3 regions of the Prevotella sp. LMAG:51 genome follow, and region 1 is predicted to be linked to each of the others. Evidence: riboswitches for the same ligand, from Rfam matches in the RefSeq annotation. Region 1 holds a riboswitch; each other region holds the start of a gene.

Region 1 (6,577 bases):
ATAGTGTTAGTACACCATTTGGACACTGTTGCAGGATTTTTGCCAATTTGTTCTGCCAACCATTTTGAAGTACGTTTTTTCTCTGCCAATACTACTTTTATTCGATTAACTTCTTTCATTCTTAAGTAAATTTAATTGCTTTTTGTGCAAAGATACAACATTTATTTGAATAAACAAAATATTGGGCTGGAAAATAATAAATTTTTATATTTATCTTTAAAACGAGATGTGTTTTAATTAATCACTTTCAAACAAGATCAATAATCACGTAAACATTACTATGCAAATCTGTTTTGGGATTTGTCATTTCACTTGCTTATCGAATATACTTATCGAATATAGTTGTATAAGCGTAGTCGGGTATATCTCCATTTGCCAAACAGCTTTTTTCATTGTTCAGGTTCCATAACTCAGTAGCATATTGGTAATTGTTTTCGAAACGAGGACTTCTGCATGGTTCTGCCATAAAACATGCCAACTGCTGTAGCTCCGTATCAGATAAAACCTTACAGTCCTTATGAGAATGGAGACAATAATGGTTCGACTTTAACAGAATCGGGGTGTCAGTCTCTGTATAAATGTTCCTTATATGGAAATGGGGAACTTGGCATTCGTCATCAGTCCTGATATATGCTTCATACATCCTTCCCTTACCGAAAAATCCAATGCGAGCAATATTACAGCGTTCCTGTTGTGGCACATTTGCCATAGCTTGTTCTTGCGACATATTATTCCCTTATTCTTTTTTACTGAAATATTTCGTAATCAAATTGAAGTTGATGTCCTCTTCGTCAGGGAACGTCAGTTTTACCTTCTCATGATGGTAACAACTGATTTTGAAAAACAAGTCGTTGATATGCTTTTTCAACGGTGTCAGCCGACGTTGGTATGATACGTTGTCTATGCGTCCCCGCTTCAAACTTGCCTTCAGGTCTTTCTTCTCTGCTTTCAGTGCGTCAATCTCCTTGGTGACTTGGGCCTCGAAGGCCTCGCAGTCGGCATACACTTGGCGCATTTCCTCCGCGTTGTACCTTGTCAGTGCGTCTTCGTACTTGTCGTGCCACCTGTTGCATTCTTCTTTTATCGCCTCTATACGTTTGTTGAGGCGTTCAATCTCGCGTTTCATGAACTGCACGTCAATCATGACCGAAAAGTCAGCCTTGCTGTTGTCGTCTTCTTGATGCAAGATGTCGAGCACATTCTGAAGTGTGTAGGCTTGATAGAGTTGTTTGGCCTCGGTATAACGTTGGTTGAGTTGCATAAACGGGCCCCAATGGCGGCCGAACGACGACAGACTTACGGTTTCAGTCTTTCCGTCCTCACGCACGGCACTGCAACAGTTGCGCCCGCTCAGCGGACTGCCTGCCAATTGATAGACAAGGCTTCGACAACCTTTCTTGTCTGTGCGCATGGCTTCTTTTACCAGTCCCCACCATTCAAGATATACGCCTAAAGTGGGTTTGCGGAATCCCGATGTGCCCGTATAGGCAATGCCGTTCTGAATGGCCACGGGACAAAGGAACATGCGGCTGTCGCTCAGGATGCGCTCTTTGTGTGCCAACAGATAGAAGGCATTGCTAATGAAGAGTTGCCTTTGCTCCACGACAGTCGCCGACGGGTTAGGCACAGGGGTAGGCTTATGTCTGCCAATGATGAGATACTGCCCTGTTCGGTCCAACTCAAGAGAGTCGGATTCTATCTTCTCAGGTTTCTGTTCCGCAAGCGGATAACAGTCGAGCACGCGACCGTCGGTAAGGATGATTTTGCCCTCAGGGAATAGTCCCTTAACTTCTTTGAAAGGTTCTGCTACTATACTCATAACTATTATATATTTCTCTGCTTCAACAGCAGACTTAAAAGTTTCTCCATCAGTTCATTCACACTCCTTTTATGTCTTTTGTCACGACTCAGCTGTAGGGTGCCTGCTTTCATATAAGCCTTCTTGTTGACCTCCAGCATCATCGACTGATACAGGAACGGGCTCACTGGCGTCTCAGAGTTGCTATACGGCTCATTGATGCCTACTCGATAGCCACTGTCCTCGAATAGGTTGACAGCCAATTCTATCGTAGTCTTGTCGGCCTTAGACCAGTCTTCGTTAAAACCGATGCATATATCCACATCGCTCATTTCGTGGGGAAATGAATGGCAATCCAATAATAAGGCTCCCTCGCAGAGATGCCCACTTAGGCGTTGCTGGTGCCAATGCCATAAGTCAAGAAGCTGGGCTTCGGCTTCTTCGGGAACAAGGCGGGTGTAACCGCCAAAACATTTATATACGAAGCCTTGACCACTCTGCTCCAATGGGTCATTCCATAGTCGCTCGGCATCCACGATGAACCTGGAATACGGAAACCTGACGGTTCTGACATTCTCGTCCCTAAAACCATGAAAGAGATAATCGGTGTGCCAGTCAGTCCACTTCAGCACAATGTCATTGATAAAACGGTCGTCAATATTCCAGAAACTCAGTCGTTCGTCGTAAAGCCCCTCGACAGAGGCGTGGGGCTCGTTAAGTACAATTCGTTCGTATTGCATGTCGTTTGCGTTTTTATTGTTTGAATCCTTTTTTATGCTGATGGCTGTGCTATCATTGCAAGAGCGTCAGCCTGTTCCCCCTTTGCTGTAAGGGGAGGACTCTTATTGTTATTCTTCGACTAATTTCAGATTGTCAAACCTGTTGTTTTGCTTGTCGCCGTCGATATGGCACACTCGGTGGCCCTGTGGGATTTCGCCCTGAAAAGCTTCCCACACCAATTCGCATACTCGACGCTCGGTGTCGTAGACAATGGTGTACACCTCACCGTCAGCCTTTACATAGAGCTCTCCTTCCTCGTGCCCGTTCTGTTGATTGTTACGTTTCTTGGGACTAATTACTTTGTAGTGAGGTATATGACTGTTGTCAAGTGTCTCGTCTAACGCCAAAATGCCGTTATCAAATACGGGGTTCTTCTCGTGCCAAGGAGTCAACCACACATAGGTCTTTTCTATCAAATGATGAATTTGCACAATGCGTTCTATGCCGCATAATGATTTCTTTATCTCAAGATAGGTTCCATTGTCGTCTCCTTGAATATGAACTCGCCTGATGTCCATGATGTCGTTTTTCAAGAGGCACTTTAACTCGCTGAATCGCTCTTCGCGTGGACGTTCCATATAGTCGCAGTCATAGATGTCAATGACTAAATCATAGCAATTCTTCCTTTTGTAGAAAATCCAATAATCGTTTGTCATATTTGCTGTTTGAATATATTTAAAAAGTTAATCGTTCACCAAGCAGGTAGATATTCGACCGATTCAGCAGGTCGTAGTCGATAGGAGGTTTGTTACCCCCTATAAGGCAATCACGGCAAATCATAAGAATCTTACCCATATTGTTCTGCCCCCTCCACTCGCCGACATTTTTCAGCAGCTCACGTTCACGCTTCAGTTTTTGCCTCCATTCTTTCGGGTCTTGCCCTTCACGACGGCGGATAAAGTCTTCCCGAAGTTTCTTTTCTCGGTTACATCGCTCTACATTTAGACACCCCCAAAAAGTGGCATTTTGGTAATCGTCTCCTGTCTTGTCCCGGACCAGTGTAACACATTGTGGAACGCTGCACAGCATACGGCGGAAGTCGGCGTTACACATGCATTTCTGCCACGTCACAAACAACATCCACTGAAGCTGGAAAGCTGGGAAGTCGTTCCGTATTTTTCTGCAATTCAATGCGGTGACGAACCTATAACAAGCCCAACTGCTTCGCTCTTGCAGAATGGAGTTTTGAATGCGAAGGTGATCTTCAGTGTTGTTTGACCATTCGCCACACATAAAAAGACGTATGCTTTCGATAAAGGTATGCCCGTTGAAGTCGAAAGGGAATCCCTCTGCAGTGTTGCAGAAATTAAGATGAATGCCATTTACAATGGTTCGCAGGATATCATACGTCCAAATTTGTGGAGAGATTCCGTACTTCTCCTCACGACCTAATACAATATTATTCATGCTGCTATAATGTATTGGTTAAAAGAAAGTTCCTTACCTAAGACGTTGATGTGCTTACTGTTCAGCAAGGCATAGTCGATGCTTGGTTCACGGCCATATTCAAAAGCCTCCTTGCAAGCCATGAGTTTTTTCCACATGAAATCCAGCATAGAAACATTGTAAGTCTCTACGCCACTAAAAGCCGAAATGTAATTTTGAATGTTCATATTCTATTTTAATTAACTATAAATAACCATGTTAATTCACATCATTTTCCCACCGTGGCGAATATGTTGCTCGGTTGGGGCAGCTCAAAGGCTGTCTCTTGATGCTGTCAAATTCTCAAAGAACTAATGCTAATCTCCCGAAAAGCGTTGCAAATGTATATAAAATATTTGAGATATCAAAATAATCGGCGTTAACAATTGTTTATTCGGCAAAAGTTTTTAGATACAGCCCTATATCTCAAATTGGTTATTTATGAACATAATGGCTACATCATATAGTATAATTTGAAGAACTTATCTAAGTGTCCATGTTGGTAAACATCTATCCGTATAATATTCCCTTTGTTTTCGTCTTTATCTGAGTTACCACGTTTGTTGTCATAAATATAACTAAATGTATAATATCTCTTTTCTACTAAATGTTTTGAGTGACAACTGACCCATTCCGTCAACAATACGAAGTCATTGATGTCTCTTAAACTTTCATCAATAAGGGCCAAATTAAGGTTTGTGTCGTTCAAAAGTTCATCGTAATACTTAAACGCATTCCATTCTATCGGCAAATTGCTTTCTTTTTGACCTCTTTTCCATTGGTATGAATCTAAATCTGATTTGAACATATTATCATTGGAGTCCCAACCATAATAAGTCTTATCACGGTCGGATAACTCTACAAATTTTCCATTCCGCTCCTTGAAAAAAGTTCGTTCATAAATCATGGACAACTTAGTGCCTTTTGCATCATAGTGGTATTCATATAAGTGTCTTAGAACACTTCCATCTATGCCTAAATCATCTATGGTTTTGGTATGGATATATCCATCAGGAGTGAGGGCGTAGGTGTACTTGGAGGGCTTGTATATAGTTTGATAGTCCCATACTACCTTTTGTGTTAAGGCATTCCCTTGTTTCTTCCAATATAAAGTCTGTTTGCTTGCAGGTGCTTGTTGAACGACTTCTTGTAACTCAAGGTTTGAATTATATTTAAAGTCAATGATAATATAAGGTTTGTCTCCCCTTTGTGAATATGCTTCAATCTTGCTTATTATCTTTTGGCCCTTACTATTTCTTTGCTGACCAATTGCAGGAAAAGTTAAAAGGGAAAAGAAAAATATGCAACAGATTTTTTTCATGTATTTATTTTTTCTCATTATAGTCAATAATAATATGTAAAAATTGTTTTATTTATTGTAAGAGAGCATAATTATGTCGTTTTATATCTCAAATTGCCTTATCCAATTTTTGGCGTAAATATGTTTGTTCGCTTTGCTTGGAAAGCAATACCTATCATCTTTCCACAGTAGTATATTCTATCTTTGCGTCCTCATCCGTTGCCTCCAACTTCATAATAACTGGTCGGAGACCATCATTGCAACTGACGATGGTCACCCCAGGTTCCTTGATCCAGTCACCATAATAGAAAAGTCCTTTGTCTGCACCGTGTGCCAGGGCAAACACATACTGGTAGAGGGCTTTCCACGCCTCGTCACAAAAGCCTTTCGGCTTAGCGTAGTCAGCGTAAAATACATCGCTTACTTTCATCATGGAACAGGCTTTTAGCCCACAGATACCATATTCTTTAGCCAAGCCCTCATACAGCATCGTTTTGAGGATGGTAATCTTTACTTTCTTCATAGATATATGTTTCTTTTTATTTTTCTTTAGTGAATTTGTAAACAGCCCATGTAGGCAGAATGACCAATAACAGCAGTGACACCTCCACCAATGCGTAGGAGCCGAAATAGTCAACCAATGTATGGAATTTCAAAACTCCATCTACGAGGAATACCAGGAGGGCCAACCAGCAGAGAAAGAAGATGGTTGCGTACTTGATTTTACGTTTCTTAATTTTCATTTTCCACATCTAAATCAATCACATTCAGACAAATACTTTAAGCGAATTGCCTTTGGAAGTTTCGATGCAATGAGTTGGTGTGACTCTTTAATCACCCCCCTTACTATTGCTTCGTCCATTTCTTCGTAATATACATCGCTCCAGTGCGTCTTGTTCCAATGATAGGCTGGTGTCACGGCTGAGAATCGTTCTCTAAGCTCGATATTCCTGTCTGGTGACAGTTTCAAAGCAATTCTTGAAACTCCGTCCTTCATATCATATCTGCCACCGCCTAACCAAAGGCAGACGAATATCTTTCCTTCCAAGCGGAAGTTAAGGATGTCTTCACCAAACGCCTGGTCTTCGGTCACTCCTGGAAGTGATAACGTGTACTCTCTGACCTGCTCAATGTTCATACCCAATCAAAATTATCCTTTCCGGCACCTAACTCAAAGTGGTACTTCGCAATGCCCAAGTCCATCTGTGTATAGCCAATCATGGAGATGCCCTTCTTGGCTCTTACCTGATGGCGGTTGTTGTTCATGCCGACAT
Region 2 (6,130 bases), on a different contig from region 1:
GCGATAGAGACTGTTTTTACTAAATCCCTTATCAAATTCTGCAATGTCACTGTCCAACAAAATCTGTAGATTCTCCATCAGAGTGAGCTCTCGGTCATACAAGATGTCAAGTAACTGCCATCGTAACTCTTTACTAAGGCTGTTCGGCTTGATGTCCTTGCGGCTTGTCCAATGGATGATAAATCTCTTCCTACGGCACTTCTCTTTCATCTCGTTGTAGATATTCGGATACTCATTGATGAAGTCTTCTATACCCAAAGAGAAACACTGTCTGACCTTAGTGACCAAAGTATCCACGTCAAGTACACCATCAGAGTTGTTGAAGAAATACTCCACATCATTGATAAGATTGAACAATAGCTCACTTGGGGTGATGGATGGTTTGATTACCCTTCGTAGCCATCCTCGATGGAACAACGTGCTACGTCTGTGTTGACCATCAGCCCTTTTGATACGGATGCCGTTTGCTGTAATACTTCCAATCCAACTTAGCTCGAGGTAGTCTTCATTACAGAATTGGTATTTGATAGTCTTGTTACCTAATTCCAAGGATAACCAATCCTCTCTCTCCGTTCTATAAACCAATGGATATTTGTGTCTGTAGATGCCGGAGAATTCATCCCAAGGTAATCTGCGGTAATCATTAATCATCTGTTGGTCAAGGTCAATGTCTTCCTCATCATCAGACCTTCCATTTTTGTTCCATTCTGATATTAAATGTGTGTTCTCTTGGTGGTTTGTTTGCCCTAAATCAGATTGAGACAAAAGTGTAAGAATCCTATCCTTAATCTCTTTTCTTTTAACCTTATCCAAAGACTTATACTCACAGTTAATCCTAAGATAGTTAAGATAACCTTCATTTGAGACTTGAATGTCATCCAATGAGTAGATACTGTTAGTCAAGCCATAATCAGATTTGATTTCATCAGAGTGGATATAAGTTCCATTGAAGTACTGACAGCAACTAAGTCCACACTTGTCTTCAATCTTTTCTTGGGTATTCTCTTCTATCATCTTGTACAGATTGGATGCACAGTAACGGAAGTAGTACTTGTCTTGGATGAGACTGTTAAAGACGTAGATTAGTCTGAATCGAGAGTCAAGTTGCCCATCTCCATTCTTGTCCTTCTGTAGATGTGACAGAGAAGTGTACCAAAGAGTTGGTTTCAGTCTGAGTCTGTCAACGAACTCTTGTGGAGTGTACTTAGTGTTGTCTATGTCCACACCAATGAAGTATGAGCCTTGGAAGAACTGACCGCACTTGCCTTCCATCGTGAAGTAGCCATCCTTGCGAAGATAGGTAGTCTGTGGAGGTGGTGTGGTGAAATTGCCAAAGAGAGGGCAGAATGTGTGTCCTTCAAGAGACAAATCCAAGAGTGAAGAAGGAGTTACTGTCTGTACTTTGAAACAGAGTTTGGCCTTCAGTCCACATTCCTTTCTCGCCTTTCTGCCTTCTTCTCCACTAATGATGGCGGCAGAGGTTTGCTGTTTGCTGACATAAATATCCTTGGATACGGATACCATAAATTGAGACTCGCTACTAACCATCATATACCTAACTCCCTTCCTAAGATATGGTTTAGAGTGGTTAAATTTGTGATGAGTCCTTTCCTTGAAAGTCCAACATCTTGAAATAAAATTTTCTTCATCTTAAATAAAATGAATTAGGGTCTCCGACCATTTGATTTTGTTTGTTTCAATACGTCAAAGAACCCTTTGATTATTATATCAAGAAGATTGGGAGTTTCTTAAATCAACACTAATAATGTATGGAAGATGGTACCAGAAAGTAATCTATAACAATAACTAAAGTTTACGAACTCAAGCAAATTTCAATAAAAATCGCTAAAAAATAGGATATTGTGCTGGAGTACTGACACGACAATGGATTATTTTGATTACCTTTGCACTTGATATAAACGTCCCCTATGAACGTCCCCTAAAGGGTCTTGAATGATGGTCAACAGATTGATTATCTGAGATGAATGATAATAGAGTGGGAGTAATCGGAATACCGATAAACAGCCACTCAAATAAAGATGAGTTAATTTAAACTCAATAAGTTAGGGGATTCGTTGACGTAATAGCTTGATTGTCAACAAATCCCCTTTCTTGTACATTTTATCCAAAACCGTCCCCGATTTCGTCCCTGCTTATCCCCGATAGGATAGCTATCCGATAGAGTTGAAATCCAATAGCTTGGCAATCTGTTCGGGGGTTGCCTTTACATATTTGTAGAACGTGCGTTCATTGGTATGACCTGTCAGCTGCATAATGGTATACATTTCACAAATGCCTTCCAAATGAATTTCTTTCCGTTGAGGGATGGAGTTATGTCTATATCAAATTTGTACATGTCACTTGCTTATTAGAACAATCCCCACTCGGCAAATTTCTCGAATCCGCCAATTCTCGTGATGTAGTTACGAGCGATTTCCACTATTTCACGATAAGGTTTACCATCTATCTCTGTGTCACCGATGGCACAGAATAACTCCACAGGCTTGCCTGTTTTTTGAGCTTTCAAGAAAGCGTAGATATTGACGGAAACATCTGCCTTGGAAAGGTCCTTTCCCATTAGACCGCCACCCGAAACTGATTGCGCCATATCACTGCCCAACTTTCTGTTTGTTGCACCCGAATCGACATCTGTTCCGCCACTCCAATCTCCAAGAGGATTAATGACTGCGGTAGGATAGAGCTTCTTTAAATCCTCAGTCTTGGCGTTGCTTTGACAGATAATCAACTTACCATTGCCTAATACATACTTACCATCTGAAGGATAACGCTCATAGATGTCATGGGCTATTTTGCTGAGGGTACGCTCCTCCTCTGTGAGTGGAACGCCTCGGAAAATACCATTGTCGCCACAGCGGATTTCTCCGTCTTGGTTGCTTGCAAGTATTGGGTCTTGAGCTACCATTACGAGAGATACTTTTAAGTCTCTACGCTTAGTAATACGGCTAACAATAGCTTCAGCCTCAGCGTCTGAAATGTTCACACTACTCTCAATAATGAGATTTGCAACACCATGTCCGAGCAATACTTCAACTGCTATTTTCGGATTCTCTTCTTTCTTGTACGCAAGGTCAACCAATGCCCCTGCAATTCTGTCTGCAACCTTGTCCGGATGCGAAGGATTTACTTTTTCAATCATTGTTCTTACTCTTAAATGTTATTCTTTTTGTTCATGTAACTTTCTATCGTATCGTAACTAATACCTTCTGAAAGGTATTTGTTGATTAACTCATACTTTTTAGTACTTACCCTAAACTCCAACTCTCTTATTTGCTTATTCAGCAGCGTTAACGTGTGCTGATAAGCGATGTTATCCATGCCACCGCTTTTCAGTTCTGCCTTCAATGCTCGCTTACGCATCTTGATAGCGTTGATTTGAGCCTCACACTCCTCTCTGAAGGATTGAAAAGTTGAAAAAGCCTCACTAATCTCAGCATCCTTGTACTTCATATAAGTATCTTTATACATAGAGTACCATTTATCGGATTCTTTGGTTAGTCGCTCTACTTTCTTTTTCAATTCGTTTATCTCAGACAGCATAAAGCGTTCCTTAATTTCAGATGAATAGTCCCAACTTTCATCATCCTCAGCGTGCAGGATGTCAAGTACCTGTTCAAGTGTGTAGGCTTGATAGATGTGCTTTGCCTCGTCATAACGTGTATTGATAGCAGTGAATGGTCGCCAATGGCTTATAAATGAAGAAACTTGTACCGGTTCTGTCCTGCCATCCTCGTAAACCTCGGCACAGTGGTTCGCACCGCTTAACGGACTGCCTGCCAAGTGAAATACAAGGCTTCTTCGGTTCTCTTTATCTACTCGTAAAGCCATAGAACATTCATTCCACCATTCCAAGTATATGCCCAATGTTGGAGCATTGAATCCCGAAGTACCTGTGTAGGCGAGCCCGTTTTGTACAGCTACAGGAGCAAGAAACATTCTACTGTCACGCATGATGCGCTCTTGATGCGCCAAAAGGTAGAAAGCGTTATCCGTGAAGAGCTTCTTCTGTCGTTCAAATTCTTCTGATGTTCGTGGTTGTGGCTTACAAGGCTTGTTGCCTAAACTCAAATATGTACCTGTTGCATCCAATTTCATCTTATCGGGTACAAAGTCGCCTTGATGTGATTCTTTTGGGATACACTCAAGTACAGCACCATTCATTAATGTGATGCTGTTCTTTGGTTGTTCTGTGTTACTATGTGTCATGTTCTAATCTATTTAATGTATGAATGAAATACGTTTGCCTAAAATGTGAATATCTTTCGCCTCCAAGAGGTTGTAGTCTATTGGTGGTTCTACGCCTTGTATAAGACAATCACGGCAAATCATGAGAATCTTGCCTAAGTTGTTTTGACCGACAAACGTTCCAATGCCATTGACTTTGCAAGTCTCACTGTTTACCAAACGCTTCAAAGCAGCCTTGGATATGTTTGGATAGTCAGCCTTAGCCTGTTTGATGGTTTCCTTTTTAACCTCTGCTCTTCTTGCAGCCAACTCAAAGTTGGTGCATCCCCAAACTTCCTTTGTGTCGCAATGTTGTATGGTTGTGTCCTCGATAATGATAGCGTCATTTGGTAGTTGCAAGAGCATCTTGGCAAAATCCGCATTATCCTTGCACTTCTGCCATACTACGTAAAGCATCCACTGTATGCGAAATGTCGAGAAGTCACTACGGATGAATCTCTTGTATTTGTTCTTGACAAAGCGTTTGGCTGCAAAGCCGCTTGTCTGTCGGTGCATTTCCTCCTGTATAGCCCGATGTTCGTCAGATGAGTCCGAAAACTCGCCACACAAATAAAGCGTCTCACTATCATGCCAAGTCGCACCACCGAATGAAAACGGATAGCCACCTGCCATATTACTGAGACGCACGTTAATGCCATTCACCATGTCAGAAGTCTTGGAGAACGACAAACAGTTAAAGTGTGAAGCGTTGATGTACTCCACACGACCTAAGATGATTTCTAATGTTTTTGATGTTGCCATAAAATTTTAATTTAAAGATGAATAATCAAGCCTTAAACTCACATCTATTTTACCACCGTGGCAATGGCTAATCTGCTCGGTTGGTTCTGTATTTAAACAGTCTCTTGATGCTTGTCAATAAATAAAAGAACAACTCCCCATTTTGGAAAGTGAGTGCAAAATTACAGTCTTATTTTGAAAAAGACGAAAAAACTATGCTAAGAATAGTTAACGATGAATAGTTTTGAATTTTGCTAAATAGTATTTGTGCTTATCAAATGATTTAGATATTGGGTCTTGTTATAAACCATCCTGATAGGTTCTGGATAGAGTTTCTTCGACTTATGGGTAGTCAGTTTTATGATGAAATCGCCACAGATTCCTGTACTTGGATAAAAGTCTAGACTATGGTTAACGACCTCGTATCTCATATTGTCTTTGGGACGACTTATCCAATATGCACCGGCTTTGTGAAAGCGAAACAAAGCTATGAAATCAACGTATGCTTTGTCCATCATATAGAACGCAAATGGTTCAGGCACAATCTCATCCAATTCATTGCTGTCATGCCATTTTCCATCTGTAATATGGATATTTGCCGGAATGCTTCCACGAAGATCCAGCAGTGTGTGCTTTTTGACTGCGCCTTTGCTATACTTGCCCAATGCCCATGCAGCCAGAACAATGCTTGTTGAGATAGTTGTGGAGTCAAGCGCATAGAGGACATTGTCTATCGTTATCTCAGCAACCTTTGTGTTTGAATACATTGGTCGGACAATACCGATTAGATACATGCCAAGTCCTTCGTAGATGCGATAGTCCCTTTTCTCATTAGCACGACATAAATTGGATTGATTAACGGACTTGCGAATTCCAAGATGGTATATGCTACTTCCATGAGCCTCTAGGCACAGACAAATATCACGGATGGATACTCAACCAGTAATCTGACCAAATAGCAGATGGAGCAACTGGTTATAGCAGGATAAATCTTTTGCATGCCAGTCACCTTTATACTTCTTCACCAACTTGTCAAATTGGTAGCGAGGTATGAAGTCGATGACTTGAGCAAAGATATATTTGCCGATGTTCATAGTCTTGCAGTTTTGGCTGCAAAATTACTCAATCAATTTCAAATCAAAAAAAA
Region 3 (6,130 bases), on a different contig from region 1:
TAATCAAGTTGGTAACACTAAGGACAGTTGGTTTTATCAATTCTCTTACACGGATTCAACAGAGCCTAAAGTAGGTGATGATTTCTCTAAGAAGGCATTGGAGCTGATGGCACTGGATGAATCCGATGCTTGCTACACTACCCTTACTTACAAGAGCGGTTCTGCCAAAGTTGTATCTATCGACAAGAGCAAAGATGATATGACTTTCAAATTCGACAACCTCAAAATGGCAGGTGGCGAGTATTCCTACACTTTCAACGGAACAGTAACCGTTGATTTCAATTTTGCAAGACATTAACCATTCTTAGCACAGTTTTTTCGTCTTTCTCCAACAAACATATTAACTTTGCAATAGAAAATGTCAAGAGTAGCCTTGTGAACAAGGTGAAGCCAACCGAGCATAAGAAGCCACGGTGGAGCTACGACATGAAAAGTATAGTAACTTTTAAATAAAATCTTTTATGGCAAGAAAATCAAATCAAGTTTAGAGGTATTTATGTTCACCATCAAACATGGTAAACACTATTCGTATATTGTGTAACTAACTATCAACAGGAAAATGAAAACCAAAGAATTAAGACAAGCCTATTACACGGCAACAGTTTCAGAGTTTCAAAAGGATGTTGAACGTGGCCAATACATTGAAAAGATGCTATTGGGTGGAAAGTTCCTATTGGATACGTACAACAGCGAGACAAAATCGTGGGAAGAGAACGCCAAAGTCATCTCTAAATTGTTGAGCGATGCCAATTTGCCAAATCCTGACGACGTGTATGTTTCCTTCGAATATGCAGCACCCGTGGGTGGTCGTGTGGATTGCGTTTTGTTTGGCACAGGTAAGGATGGGAAAAAGAATGTCATCCTGATTGAGCTAAAGCAGTGGGGTAATCAAGTGGAAGTTTCCTCTGCTTATGGAAAACGCTGGGTAAATGTTTTCGTTGGTGGAAGTGACAAGATTGTCGATCACCCATCAGAGCAGGCAGAGAGATACGAAATTCACTTCCGCAACTTTGTCAACCTCTTCGACCAAGAGGAGTACGAGTTGACAAGCTTGGCTTATTGCTACAACTATGAGAGCAAAGGCAAGGAAGGTTTGTTCCATGATATGTTTGCCGAACTCCGTGAGAGATGTCCGATTTACTCTAAGGATATGACAGCAGAACTGAGCCAGAATCTGCACGATCTGCTCTGCAACGGACAGGGTGAAGGCATTGCGAAGAGTTTGGCGGGCACAGACCTTAAGCCAACTAAGGCCTTGATTGAAGCTGCTGCCAACATGATGATTGATCCAAATGACAACACGTTCGTGTTGCTCGGCGACCAGGACGACGCATACAAGACGTTTTGGAATGTTTTGAAGAAGACTCTTGACAGTAACGACAAGAGCGTCTTCATCGTAAAAGGTGGTCCAGGCACAGGAAAGACGGTCATCGCACTGAAGATTCTTTCTGAGCTTTACAAAGAAGCTATGCAGAACGGCAAGGAGTGTAACGCTTATTATGCAACTCGTTCTACAGCCCTCACCAAGCAACTTTCAGAGGCACTCCATTGCAGTAACGGCAACCGAAAGAAGCATACTGGCGGAGTAGAAGATTTGATACAGAAGACTTACCAATTCCGCCCTGCTTGCTATAAAGAAAGTCAAATAGATGTCCTGCTTGTCGATGAAGCACATCGTGTTCAGGAAAAGTCTAACGACCAAACAGATGGATCGCTTAAGAAAAAGTGTGGAGTGGAATCTGTGTATTGCCCACTCAATCAAGCCCTCTCGCTCATCTACTGCTCTAAGGTGACAGTGTTCTTCATTGATGACCATCAAGCCGTCAAGAATCAAGAGATTGGTTACTCCGAGGCAATTAAGAAAATTGCAGAGAACTATCAAGGTGAGTACATTAAGCAGATTAAAGAATTTAAAGCAGAGTACTCTAATAAGATAAAGCCTAAGGCAGAGAAAAAGCTAGAAGCCTATCGCCAAGCTTTGGATGGTGATCATTCTGATGCAGAAATGGCAAAGATTGAGCGCAAAATCGTAACTGAAGAGCGTAATATTGATCGGATAAAAGGCCTCAAGTATCTCACAAAGGATCCTTTGCCAAAAGTCAATGTCTATACGCACGAGCTTACGACACAATTCAGATGTGTGGGAGCTGACCGTTTTGTAGCTTGGGTGGACAACGTACTCTATAAAGAAGTACCCAACGAGAAGAAATTCAAACTGGATAAAGAGGATTTCGACTTTAAGATTTTCCAATCCCCTCAGGAACTGGAACAGGAAATCCGCAAGCTCAACGACCAAGAGAAAGAACCTAAGACTACGGCTCGTATTGTGGCAGGCTGGTGTTGGGATTGGTCGAGCAAGGCAGATGAAAATGGTGACCTCAAAAAAGAGATTCAGATAGGCGACTGGAGCATGCCTTGGGAAACGAAAGCTAAACCTTCCAAGGAGTTTAAATCCCAATACGCTCGAAGCGCAGACTTTTGGGCGAAAGATCCGCAAGGCATCAACCAAGTGGGATGCATCTACTCGGCACAGGGATTCGAGTTCGACTATGTTGGTGTTATCCTAGGTCCAGATATCAAGTACGATGCTAAAAAAGATGCCTTGGTTTGCTTGCCGAAGTTGAATAAGGAACGTAACCTCACAGAGAAAGATGAGAATGGCGACCGACTGATTCGCAACATCTACAAGGTGCTGCTGACAAGAGGTCGTAAGGGATGCTACATGTATAGCTGCGACCCAAAAGTGTCAAACTATTTCAAACGGTTCATGAACTACTAACATGACGAAATATTCTAAGTTGGAAGAAATGCGCGACCACTTGCTGACATATCTCAAGGAACAGAAGCAGTTTCTGCAAGAGGATATTGACGCAAGCAGCCAATTGACAGACGACGAGAAGATCGACAACGGTCTTCTCATCGTTGATGCCACTGTGCTCCGTCATGAAGACAACGAATATCTGCTGGGATTCAAAGTCAACTATACAAAGGTGCGACCAGGCGACGAAGTGACTCTAGAGTCATCCGACGGTCAAAAGTTAATTGTCTCTGTCATTGAGAATGAACTAGAGTCAATGACCATCCAATATGATGGCGTACTGTCACTCTCCCTCTCTTACCGCATATCAGTCAATAACGTAGTGATGCTAGACCCACTCATCAATCTACTTGAGGGTATAGCGTCTGGATTACCCGGCGCATATTTCTTGAAACTATTGGCAAATATCGAAGAGCCAGACGAAGAAGGTTTCACGACATTGGATGTTCCAACTTCTGACTCCTGCTACGCCCGCCTCAACTACGAGCAGCAGGAGATTTGCAAAGCGGTACTTCAATGTCCGTCTGTTTATTGTGTTCAAGGACCTCCGGGTACAGGCAAGACCGATGTTCTTGGAGTTTTGGCACGAACGTTTGCCAAAAGGAGAAAAAATGTCGTCGTGATCGCCAAAACTCACCACGCTGTCAACAATGCACTGAACAAGATACGTAAAATGTGTGCCAATGCCCCCATATCTAAGATTGGCTCCAAATTGAAGTCTGATAATGTGGACAAATCTATTTGCATTTATGAGAAATACTTCAAGTATCAAGCCGCCTATAAAAAGCGACCTGCTTACAGAGGACGAATTGCCGATGTTGTGGGCATGACCCTACAGAGTGCCATCATCAACCTAGGCTTATTGCATACTAGCTTCCGCCCGTCAATCATCTTTGTCGATGAAGCGAGCCAACTGACTTTGGTTGAGGCAAGCGTACTAGGTGTGTTTGGTGCTAGCAGCATCGTCTTTTTCGGTGATGACAAGCAGATGCCGCCTATCTTCCACGAAAAGCAACAAAGTGACGAGTTGTCGGTATCCATCTTTTCACACATCATACATCTATATCCCTCCTTCGAAGGCAAACTCCGTGTCACCTATCGCATGAATGAGGATATTACGCAATGTGTCAGCAGCAACTTTTACGAGCCTTTTGGTGAGAAAATCATTGCTTCTGATTTTTCCAAAAATCGCAGTTTGCAAATCCAAGGACCGCACCTCGATCAGCGTATCAAAAAGTTGCTATCCTCAGGCTCATCTATCGAGACAATAGATGTTTCTACCACTCATACCTGGGAAGATTCAAATCCAGAGGAAGCAGACTTCATTGCCAATCTTGTCGAACACGCTCTATCCTTGGGTATAGATGCAAAAGATATTGCGGTCGTTACTCCTTTTAGAAGACAAGTCTTAGCGATAAGAACTTCCCTCCGATCTAAATTGAATTCAGACATACCTCTCGTTGATACTGTCGAACGACTTCAAGGACAGGACGTAGATCTAGTCATCCTCAGCTTTAGCGTGACAGACGATGAATTTTATAGACAAACTATGAACTTTCTACTGAATCGAAATCGACTCAACGTGATGATTAGCCGCGCCAAGAAAAAGGTGGTAATTGTAAAATCCGAGATAATCCAATTAGGGGTAGCTATACCGTAGGTCATCGGCAGAGAATATGCCTATCATCGTATTATTTTCTATGGGTAGCTGTTTTTGCAAATAGCTACCCATAACCATTTATTAACAAATATTATCTTAAAATATTCGTCTTTTCCAAAACAACATATTAACTTTGCAGCTGAAAATGTCAAGAGTAGCCTTTTGAGGTGATGCCAACCGAGCACAAGAAGCCACGGTGGAGCAACGACATGAAAAGTCTAACTTTTAAATAAAATCTTTTATTGTAAAATCAAATCAAGTTTAGAAGCATTTATCTCGATTCATCAACAAACAAGATGAATCAAAAGGACATGTCTTTACAACATGACATAGCAATTCATTTTTAAGCATCAAGAGACTGATTAGATTCAGCACCAACCGATAACAGAAACACGGTGGTAAAAAAGATGCGATTAGTTTAACACTAATAAACTTCTGATTATGAAAGAATTATATTCAATCTTGTGCGATTCAAGTCGCTCAGTCAGCAATCTTATCAATAGCCTTGGACGTGTGGAACGCTATGATGCCACACAAGTCCATTGCATATCATTTTCAAAGGCTTCGGACATTGTTGATGGGATTAATGTTCGTTTTACCAATATGGCGAAAGGCTATCCTTTTCAATTTAGAGGTTTCACATGGCACGATAGTGAAATGTTGTATCTATGTGGCGAATTTTCTGAAAATTCCTCACTACATCAAACAATTCAAGAACAAATGCGCAATCAGACAAGTGGATTCGCATCCAAACTTTTTGTAAAGACCAAGTATAAGAACTTTATCCGCCAAGATTTTGCCGATTTCCGTCTACATTGGATGCTGTTTGTGGTTTGGCAGAAGTGCAAAGGCAATGCTGAGTTTGCTCGTTTATTGTCACAAATCTCCCAAGATGCCGTTATCATAGAAAACACAACTAAACAACGTTGTGAAAGTAAAGAGGTATGGGGATGTAGCAACCATGAGTTGACTATTTATCGTGACTTAGTAGCTAACAAAGTCGTAGAGCAAGCTAAAGTGTCTAATCCAAAGATTTCAAAGAAGGCGTTGATTGAACTTGTTGCACAGGAAACAGGTAAGATTAACAATATCGGGATATTCACAGGACAAAACAACTTAGGAAAGATACTAATGATTTGCCGTGACTGTCTTATACAAGGCGTAGAACCACCAATAGACTATGCTCTTCTTAATCGTTCAAACATATACATCTTGGGGAGACGGCTTTCGTTTCCAACAGATAAAACATCAATGTCAAACTAAAAGTATAGAAGTATGAAAACATTTGATTCTATAACATTGGTAAACGGAAAAGTACTTAAACTCTTTGGAGGCCAAAAGCATAGAAACAACAATACGATAAGATATTTTTGTGAACATGCTAATTTCTTTTACGAGCATCAAGATACCATCTTTGACAATAGCCGTATGTTCTTAGCTCCTGTTTATCTAAACGGAGATTGTATCTATACGTTAGGAGGATTGTTGGAATGGTGGAAGCATATGCCCCAAATGGCTACTCTCAAGAATGAAGGTGTAACATATTATATAATTGCTGTATCATCATCTTGTTCAAAAGGTTTCATCACTGTAACTATGTCGGGCGAAGTCAAAGAGTTTTCTTTTCTCAGCGACTATGCAGACAGAACACG

What was found. A riboswitch is a leader RNA that binds a small molecule or an ion and turns the genes downstream of it on or off. The one in region 1 is predicted to bind S-adenosylmethionine.
Region 2: linked by a shared signal. The riboswitch ahead of CCC32_RS11905 (NADAR family protein) and the one ahead of CCC32_RS08515 (hypothetical protein) in region 1 are both predicted to bind S-adenosylmethionine.
Region 3: linked by a shared signal. The riboswitch ahead of CCC32_RS11925 (hypothetical protein) and the one ahead of CCC32_RS08515 (hypothetical protein) in region 1 are both predicted to bind S-adenosylmethionine.

The regions. Positions count from the first base shown of each region.
Region 1 is NZ_NALQ01000022.1:221,050-227,626, forward strand. It holds gene CCC32_RS08490 (helix-turn-helix transcriptional regulator) at 1-119, opposite strand, end outside; gene CCC32_RS08495 (hypothetical protein) at 737-1,819, opposite strand; gene CCC32_RS08500 (N-formylglutamate amidohydrolase) at 1,825-2,538, opposite strand; gene CCC32_RS08505 (HNH endonuclease signature motif containing protein) at 2,647-3,234, opposite strand; gene CCC32_RS08510 (NADAR family protein) at 3,254-3,985, opposite strand; gene CCC32_RS08515 (hypothetical protein) at 3,982-4,191, opposite strand; SAM-I-IV-variant riboswitch at 4,190-4,301, opposite strand; gene CCC32_RS08520 (hypothetical protein) at 4,458-5,324, opposite strand; gene CCC32_RS08525 (TIGR04076 family protein) at 5,479-5,826, opposite strand; gene CCC32_RS08530 (MmcQ/YjbR family DNA-binding protein) at 6,061-6,441, opposite strand; gene CCC32_RS08535 (nitroreductase family protein) at 6,438-6,577, opposite strand, start outside.
Region 2 is NZ_NALQ01000029.1:111,381-117,510, forward strand. It holds gene CCC32_RS11890 (hypothetical protein) at 1-1,551, opposite strand, end outside; gene CCC32_RS11895 (S-adenosylmethionine synthetase N-terminal domain-containing protein) at 2,369-3,157, opposite strand; gene CCC32_RS11900 (hypothetical protein) at 3,169-4,224, opposite strand; gene CCC32_RS11905 (NADAR family protein) at 4,237-5,004, opposite strand; SAM-I-IV-variant riboswitch at 4,997-5,120, opposite strand; gene CCC32_RS11910 (transposase) at 5,238-5,750, opposite strand; gene CCC32_RS11915 (DUF4372 domain-containing protein) at 5,919-6,077, opposite strand.
Region 3 is NZ_NALQ01000029.1:118,149-124,278, reverse strand. It holds gene CCC32_RS11940 (hypothetical protein) at 1-298, shown strand, start outside; gene CCC32_RS11935 (DUF2075 domain-containing protein) at 560-2,779, shown strand; gene CCC32_RS11930 (DEAD/DEAH box helicase) at 2,781-4,478, shown strand; SAM-I-IV-variant riboswitch at 4,821-4,923, shown strand; gene CCC32_RS11925 (hypothetical protein) at 4,920-5,741, shown strand; gene CCC32_RS11920 (hypothetical protein) at 5,754-6,130, shown strand, end outside.